2 regions of the Paenibacillus sp. Y301 genome follow, and region 2 is predicted to be linked to the other one. Evidence: riboswitches for the same ligand, from Rfam matches in the RefSeq annotation. Region 2 holds a riboswitch; the other holds the start of a gene.
What was found. A riboswitch is a leader RNA that binds a small molecule or an ion and turns the genes downstream of it on or off. The one in region 2 is predicted to bind cyclic di-AMP.
Positions count from the first base shown of each region.

Region 1: it holds a riboswitch for cyclic di-AMP, as region 2 does, so the genes downstream of both, AC1D69_RS03505 (KamA family radical SAM protein) here and AC1D69_RS02040 (APC family permease) in region 2, are expected to answer to the same signal.

Region 1 covers NZ_JCAIUL010000002.1:14,764-19,202, forward strand. Annotated here, with positions in the region: gene AC1D69_RS03500 (FAD-dependent oxidoreductase) at 12-1,823, shown strand; cyclic di-AMP (ydaO/yuaA leader) riboswitch at 1,933-2,071, shown strand; gene AC1D69_RS03505 (KamA family radical SAM protein) at 2,249-3,442, shown strand; gene yunB (sporulation protein YunB) at 3,563-4,366, shown strand; gene AC1D69_RS03515 (M23 family metallopeptidase) at 4,398-4,439, opposite strand, start outside.
Region 2 covers NZ_JCAIUL010000001.1:412,636-417,074, forward strand. Annotated here, with positions in the region: gene spoIIAA (anti-sigma F factor antagonist) at 1-227, shown strand, start outside; gene spoIIAB (anti-sigma F factor) at 224-685, shown strand; gene sigF (RNA polymerase sporulation sigma factor SigF) at 697-1,452, shown strand; cyclic di-AMP (ydaO/yuaA leader) riboswitch at 1,628-1,792, shown strand; gene AC1D69_RS02040 (APC family permease) at 1,918-3,735, shown strand; gene AC1D69_RS02045 (RNA polymerase sigma factor) at 3,943-4,439, shown strand, end outside.

The DNA.
Region 1 (4,439 bases), on a different contig from region 2:
GGGGGAAAACCATGAAAAGGAATTGGAAAAGGGTAAATTTCTTGCTGTTGGGATTAGTATTAATACTAAATGTAGTTGCTTGTTCAAATTCTGCCAAAGATACTAACGCAAATTCGAATACAACTTCGGGAACAGCAACTTATAAAGCAGGTACTTACACATCAAAGGCACAAGGTAACAATGGTGATATCACGGTTGAGGTTGTATTTGATGATAACGCGATCGTATCTGTAACTATTAAAGAGCATAGCGAAACGGATAGTCTTAGCAATACACCATTCGAACGTATCCCTCAGCAAATTGTTGAGGGACAGACATTGGCAGTTGATGTTGTGTCAGGCGCTTCTAATTCATCGAAGGCGATCCTTGCTGCGGTTGAAGATTGTGTCAAGCAAGCGGGCGGAGATGTAGCTACCCTTAAGGTTGCTGCCATAACGGATGATAAGGCACAAAAGGAAACTGAACTAACAACGGATGTTGTCGTTATTGGTGGAGGAGGTACAGGTCTCACAGCTGCTGGATCTGCGTTTGAGAACGGCGCCAAGGTTATTGTACTAGAGAAAATGGCAACGGTAGGTGGTTCTACAGCGTTATCTGGCGGAGGTATTTCTGCAACAGGTACTCGTTTCCAAAAGGAACTAGGCATTGAGGATTCACCAGAATCATGGATGCAGTTGTGGAAAGAGCGTCAAAGTACAAGTAATCCTGATAGTATATATCCAGATTATGATCGTGTAGAAACCTTTATGGATGAGGCAGTAGATACAACACACTGGTTGGTTGATTATATGAATCATAAGTATACTCGTGTGGAAGGATATGGTGTTGATCCTGTAGCTCGCCTTCATTTTCCTGAAGCTGGTGGTGCTAGCTTAATTGCAAATCTAGATAAGACCCTTAAAGATAAAGGAGTCGATATCCTTTTAGAGACAAAAGCAACGGAATTAATCACGGATGATAAAGGTAACGTAATTGGTGTTGCAGCGGAGAATGCTGAAGGAAAGCTGATCGTTCATGCGAAAAAAGTCATCATCGCTTCAGGAGGATTTGCTAAGAGTGAGGAAATGATGAAGCGTTTCTTACCTCAATTTGTTGACGATATGGGGATCAGTGCAGCTGCTGCGGGTAGTACAGGTGATGGGATAGTCATGGCAGAAAAATTAGGCGCAGCGTTATACGAAGATCCGTGGGTGATTGGTCTAGGTATGGGAAGTTTGGTTCCAGAATTACGTGGTATTGAATGGGATACTACTAAAGTATTAGTGAACGAAAAAGGCGAACGTTTTATGGATGAAAATAGTCATTACGCTATTGTAACAAATAAAGTGCTTCCTAACGAACAGGTATGGATGGTTATAGATTCAAGTGAAGCCAATGCGAAAGTAATTGGTGCCATTGAAGGTAAACTTCCTAATGCTGAGATCGCTGTCGGAAATACAATGGAAGAATTAGCCTCTACTATGCAAGTATCTGGAGCAGCTCTTGTGAAAACAATGGATACTTTCAATGCTGGAGTAACTTCAGGTAAAGATGAATTCAACAAAGAAGTAAAGACACTTGTATCTGTTAATAAAGGGCCATTCTATGCTTTTAAATACTATCCTAAAACTATGGGTACATTTGGTGGAGTGAAAGTCGACGAACATTATCGTGTTGTAAAAGAAGATGGCTCAGTCATCGACAATCTTTATGCGGGTGGAGAAGCAGCGAATCGCTATTTATACAACCAGGTCTATATGTCAGGTAGTGCGGTTCAGTATGCGTTAACTAGTGGACGCTTGAGTGGAGAACATGCTGCAAAGGCAGTTGCTGAAGGAAAGTAATATTTGACGAAGAACATTCATTAAACTAATCTAATGCCTTGATGAATGTTCTTTGTTTTTTTGGAATTTAAAATATCCAACATTTGACTAATTGAATGGACTTATGTACTATAAAGTTACGCTTAATTTTCAGCATAGTAGCTGAAAAGCGGGGGAACCATTTTTTTGGGGCGAATCAAGAGACATTTGTAGGGAACCATCTTTCCCGAGCCCGACAGCTAACCTCGTCAGTAGTAGATGGGTCAACTTATGGTTTATAACTGTTCTAATGACCCGTTATCGGGTCTTTTTGCGTCTTTATGGCCCGATACCCTTCCCAAGGTGAAGTGTTTACTTCGCTTTGTGATGGGACGGGTCATTTTTATTTTAAGAAAAAGGGGGGACAAATGTAACAAACCATATTTTAAACTTCAAGGAGGAGTAATATGCCACAGCCGAAATATATTACCGATATTGATAAGATCATGGAAATCCCGGAACATGAGCGTCAGAAACTTAAACAGATAACGGAGAAATTCGTATTTCGCGTTAATGATTATTACTTAAAGCTAGTGAATTGGGCTGATCCAAATGATCCGATCAAGAAATTAGTTATTCCGAATGAAGGAGAACTATCCGAGTATGGTCGCTGGGATGCATCGGATGAAGACACGAACTACGTTGTACCCGGTTGCCAGCATAAATATAGAACGACGGCCTTATTAATTGTATCCGAGGTATGTGGTGCTTATTGTCGATATTGTTTTAGAAAGCGCTTATTTCGTAATGACGTAAAAGAAGCGATGTCCGATGTAAGCCCAGGAATTGAGTATATTGCGAATCATCCAGAAATAAATAATGTATTACTAACAGGTGGAGATAGCTTAATCCTAGCTACTTCGAAGCTAGAGATCATTCTTGACCAATTGCGTGATATTGAGCATGTCAAAGTTATTCGATTAGGATCTAAAATTCCCGTATTTAACCCGATGCGAATCTACGAAGACGAGAAGTTATTAGAACTTATCAAGAGGCACTCAAGTGCTGATAAACGCATCTATGTCATGGCCCATATTAATCATCCGCGTGAAATAACGCCTGAAGCCAAACGGGGGTTTGAGGCGTTACATCAAGCAGGAGCAATCGTCGTAAACCAAACGCCTATTTTACGTGGAATCAATGATAATGCCGATGTACTTGCAGAACTTCTTGATCAATTGTCGTGGGCTGGTGTCACACCTTATTATTTCTTTATAAATCGTCCGGTTGCAGGTAACCGAGATTTTGTACTTCCGTTGGAGCAGGTGTATCAACTTGTGGAAGAGGCTAAGGCGAAGACATCAGGGTTGGGTAAACGAGTCCGTCTATCTATGAGTCATACATCTGGAAAAATTGAGATCTTAGCTATTGACCACGGTAAGGCTTATTTAAAATATCACCAATCAAGAGACGATGTGTATGGGAAGTTTATGGTTCTGGATTGTCCAAGTGATGCCTCGTGGTTCGATGATTTACCGGGAAATGAGAAGTATTGGAAGCAGCCAGAGAAGAAGTCCGATCGTATTATATCTGTTAACGAATTGCCTGAAATGCCAGTAAAATCTGAACGCTCGAAATCGGCAAAAGTGGCATTACATTAGAATAGAATTATCAGATGTGGAAGACACATACCGGCCATCTTAGATTAGAGCTTCTTCTTTTTTTGTAATCCCAATCATATGCTTGTATAGAGATTTATTGTCGGCATTAGGGGGATGATCATGAAAAGAAGAGCAAGGTGGCATAGCCAGCGAAGCGGGAAACCCAGAAGCAGACGTAGATTGTGGCTTGTTGGGTTTCTCGTTTTTTTAATCATAATGTTTCAGGGATTCGCGTACATAGATCGTAATTTGAAACCACCTATTATGAATTTGGCTCAAATTAGAGTGAAACAGCTGGCGACGGAAGCGATCAATGAGGCGATTACAGCACAGGTTACGCAAGAACAGAATTTCGATGATCTCGTGAATTGGAAAATGGATACGTCCGGCAAGGTATCAGGGTTCATGTTGAATTATGCGGAACAAATGAAGATTACATCCAATACGTTTAAGGTTGTTCAAGCTACATTAAACGACGTACATCAGTTAAAGGAACATATTCCTATTGGGATGGCGTTAGGAAGTCCTTTTCTGGCTTCAATTGGTCCTGGAATTCCCGTGAAAATAGAGCCTCAGGGAGCCGCTAAGATCGAATTATCAACGAGGCAACGGGATGCTGGAATCAATATGATTCTTGTGGAGGTATACATCCACGTCAGTGTAGACGTTGCTGTAGTCATTCCTTTTGATATGGAACATGATTCTGTAGAGACGGAAATACCTATATCATACCTAATGGTTGTAGGTGACGTTCCTATGTATTATTACAACTCTAAAGGTCAACCTATTGGTGGAAATGAAGGGGATGCTCCTAATATTTCAATTCCATTAGATATTAACGGCACCAGCCCAACGGATACGAATAATAATCAATCATCGAACACCCATAATCAGCCAGATTCGAATGATGTAACTAATCCATAAATGCACCATTACAAAAGAAGGGTACCTCAATTCATGATGAGGTACCCTTTTTTCCTTTAGTAAGTGATCTTCG
Region 2 (4,439 bases):
CCGATCATATTGTTCTAAGTCTGAAAGATCTGCAGTTTATGGATAGTTCAGGTATAGGCGTTATTCTTGGAAGGTATAAGTTGATTAAGAGCAAGGGTGGCAAGATGGCTGTATGTGATGTCACTCCACCCGTGTATCGTTTGCTGGAGATGTCGGGAATGTTCAAGATTATGCCTATCTATGAAAGCGAGAGCCATGCGCTCTCAAGTCTGGAGGTTGTGTCATGAGTGAAGAACAGACTCTAGCTCATAATTTCATGACGTTGCAGTTTGCTGCCAAGTCGGAGAATGAATCATTTGCTCGAGTTACCGTCGCCGCATTTATATCACAACTTGATCCTACAATGGACGAGCTTAGTGATTTGAAGACAGTCGTATCGGAAGCAGTAACCAACTGTATCATTCATGGATATGATTCTGATACTACAGGAATCGTGACCATTACAGCTGAGATCAAAGGGGACACAGTGACAATAACGGTGGAAGATCGTGGACAAGGCATAGAAGATCTAGATCTTGCTAAGCAACCACTATATACTTCTAAGCCTGAGTTAGAAAGATCAGGAATGGGATTTACCATTATGGAGAATTTCATGGATGAATTTGAAGTCTCTAGTGAATCCGGATTTGGCACGTCGATTAGGATGAAGAAGAGGATTGAATCCAAGAAAGCTTTATATAATTAGGGGTTGGACGTATGGATGCTGATGTTAAGAAAGCTTCGCAAACCTACTTGGAAGATTCGGAAGTCAAACGCCTTATTGCACTTAGTCAATCGGGGGATAATGTTGCCCGGGATACACTGGTGAACTGTAACATTCGTCTCGTCTGGTCGGTAGTACAGCGGTTTATGAACCGCGGATATGAGCCGGAGGACTTATTTCAAATTGGGTGTATCGGACTTTTGAAATCCGTTGATAAATTTGATCTGAGTTATGACGTTAAATTCTCTACCTATGCCGTTCCTATGATTATTGGAGAAATCCAACGTTTCTTACGTGATGACGGAACTATTAAAGTGAGCCGTTCTCTGAAAGAAATGGCGAATAAGGTTCGTAAAAAGAAGGACGAGCTCTCAAAGGTATTAAATCGACTGCCGACGATTAAAGAAGTAGCAGACGATCTTGGAGTTACACCAGAAGAAGTTGTATTTGCACAGGAAGCTAACAAGCCTCCAACTTCAATTCATGAGACTGTCTACGAGAATGATGGAGATCCCATTACCTTAATGGATCAGATTGCAGATGAATCTCAAGATAAATGGTTTGATAAACTGGCACTTAATGAGGCAATAGAGGGACTATCTGAACGAGAGAAGCTCATCGTCTACCTACGTTATTATCGAGATCAGACACAGTCTGAGGTCGCTGGTAGACTGGGAATCTCCCAAGTGCAGGTATCTCGATTGGAGAAGAAGATCCTTCAGCTCATCCGTGACCAGATTGCTCAATAGCCAACCATGTAATGATCAAGAAACCTGAGATAGTTGTCTCAGGTTTTTTTGATTTTATTGAAAAAAATAAGAAAAGAAATATTTCGAAATAATTCACAAAAATTTCATTAATTTTCATATGATTTCATATATACAGTTTGGTTCGAGCGGATTATAATTAGCTCTCGTAATAGGATTTGTTCGAGCGCTGAATTTTCTGAAAAGGAAAAGCGGGGGAACCAAAACATTGGAAATATACCAATGGGGTGAATCGTAATCAGACTAAAATAAGTTTGATATGTAGGGCTATTCCACAGTCCGAATCCGACAGCTAACCTCGTAAGCTTTGGTGGGTTTGATCATACTTTTAACTTTACGGAATTCTTCTGTAAGGGTATTATGTGTGTACAAAAACCGCAAAGCTAACCTTCCCTAAAGTAGCGTACAACATAGATGTTACAAGTTGCTTATGAAGGGGTCTTTAAGATGGTTAGCAAGGTTAAACGTGTCCTGATCGGACGTCCCATGAAATCAAATGAACTTGATCATGAGAAATTAAGTAAATTTAAAGCACTAGCTGTTCTGTCATCAGATGCTTTGTCATCCGTTGCTTATGGTACGGAACAGATTCTAATCGTACTAATGGTGGCTGGTTTCTCCGCTGCATGGTACTCCATTCCAATTTCATTAGCTGTACTAGGACTTTTAGCTATTCTTATTTTTTCTTACAGACAGACCATATTTGCTTACCCTATGGGTGGAGGAGCATATATTGTCGCAAAAGAAAACTTGGGTGTTCCTATGGGACTCATGGCAGGTGGATCATTACTTGTCGACTATATTCTTACCGTAGCAGTAAGTGCATCGGCTGGAACGGATGCCCTTACATCAGCGTTTCCATATCTTCATGATTATAGCGTCGTTATTGCTATTTCGGTCATATTAATTCTAACGCTTATAAATTTACGAGGTGTTACAGAGGCAGCTTCATTTATAGCTTTTCCCGTATACTTGTTTGTCATTTCGATATTTGTTCTAATAATTTCTGGTGTGATTAAGTATGCAACAGGCAATGTTCATGCTGCGATTCCGGAACTAGGTTCGGCGGTATCTAATATAAGTTTATTTATACTTTTAAAAGCCTTCAGTTCAGGGTGTTCGGCACTAACCGGGGTCGAAGCGGTATCCAATGCCATTCCGAATTTCAAACAACCCGCTGAGAAGAATGCAGCTAAGACGTTGGTAATGATGGGCGTTATTCTGGCAGCGATGTTTACCGGAATAAGTCTGTTGGCGTACTGGTATGGTATAACCCCTGATCTTAAAGCGACAGTTGTATCGCAGATTTCACAATCCGTATTTGGTCGTGGTGTTCTGTATTACGGAATACAAGGGATTACAGCAGTTATTCTCTTCCTTGCTGCGAATACGGCATATTCTGCGTTTCCACTACTCTCATTTATGTTAGCTAAGGATAAGTTCATGCCTCATATGTTTATGGTTCGTGGGGATCGTCTGGGGTTCTCAAATGGGATTATTATTCTTGGCGTTATGGCTTCTGTACTTGTAGCGGCTTTCCATGGTGATACAGGAAGTTTGATTCCGTTATATGCGGTTGGCGTATTTATTCCGTTTACACTTTCTCAACTGGGGATGATGATTCATTGGCTTAAAAAGAAGCCCTCTGGATGGATACATCGCTTTATTGTAAATACGGTGGGTATGATTACAACGTTATCGATCACGCTTATTTTTATTTTCACCAAATTCTCGCATATATGGATGGTGTTCATATTCCTACCGTTAGTTATGCTTCTCTTCAAACGAATCCATCGGCATTATATGAATATAGCAGATCAACTACGTATTCGGCTTGATGTGGATAAACCGGTTATCAAAGGTAGCACATTTTTGGTTCCCGTCTCTGGCGTTACGCGTGTCGTACTTAATTCTATCAGTTATGCGCGTTCTTTATCGGACAATGTCGTTGCAGTATATATTGGCTTCGATGAAGAAGAGATTCACAAGATGGAACAGAAATGGGCCGAATGGAATCCAGGTGTACGGTTAATTGTTCTGCGTTCACGGTATAGAAGTGTGATTAAACCCCTTCTTCGGTTTATAGAAACAGTTGAATGGAAAACAGCGGCAACCGATCATATTACAATTGTGATTCCGCAGTTTATTACCAAGCATTGGTGGCAAAATATATTACACAATCAATCAAGTTTGCTGATTCGTACTTTTTTGGTTAATCAGAAGGATATTGTGATTACAACGGTCCCGTATCATTTAAATAAATAGATTCATTTACAGGAGGTTGTCCCATTGGCTATTGACCTAGCTAGGGGCACCTCCTTTTTGCATATCTACTAATATATTGGCTGCACAAAAATGAGGACAAGAAGTTGCTCATAGACAGCCTATAACGAGTTGTAATGTATAATGAACGATTATTGGTTGTTAAACGTCATATAGTCGAGAAGATTATGAGGGATGTGTATTTCGGAAATGAACGACCGCGAACTATTCGAGACATACAAGGAACAGGTATACAGTCTCTGTTATTACATGATGCATAACCGTTCAGATGCTGAGGACATGTGTCAGGAGGTATTTGTCAAAGCGATACTAACGGACAGATCGCAAGTAAGAGAGATCAAACCGTGGCTGTTGAGGATCGCCTCTAATGAGTGTAGTAGTGTACTCAGAAGACGCAAGAATGGCTGGGCTAAAGAATTGAGTGCGTATTTACGCTCACGTCCCTTCTTATCCAATCCAGTAGAAGAGAGTTATGATCAACGAGAAACCAAAGTGGAGTTCTATAAGTTATACAGCATGCTCCCTAATAAGGTACGGATGGTATTTACGCTACGTTATGTGAACGAATTGACGGTACCGGAGATTTCTGCCGTAATTAACGTTCCTGAAGGTACAGTGAAGTCTAGATTGAATCGGGGTCTGAAGCTTTTACAAAGCATAACTGCTGCCCAAGTAAAGGAGATGAT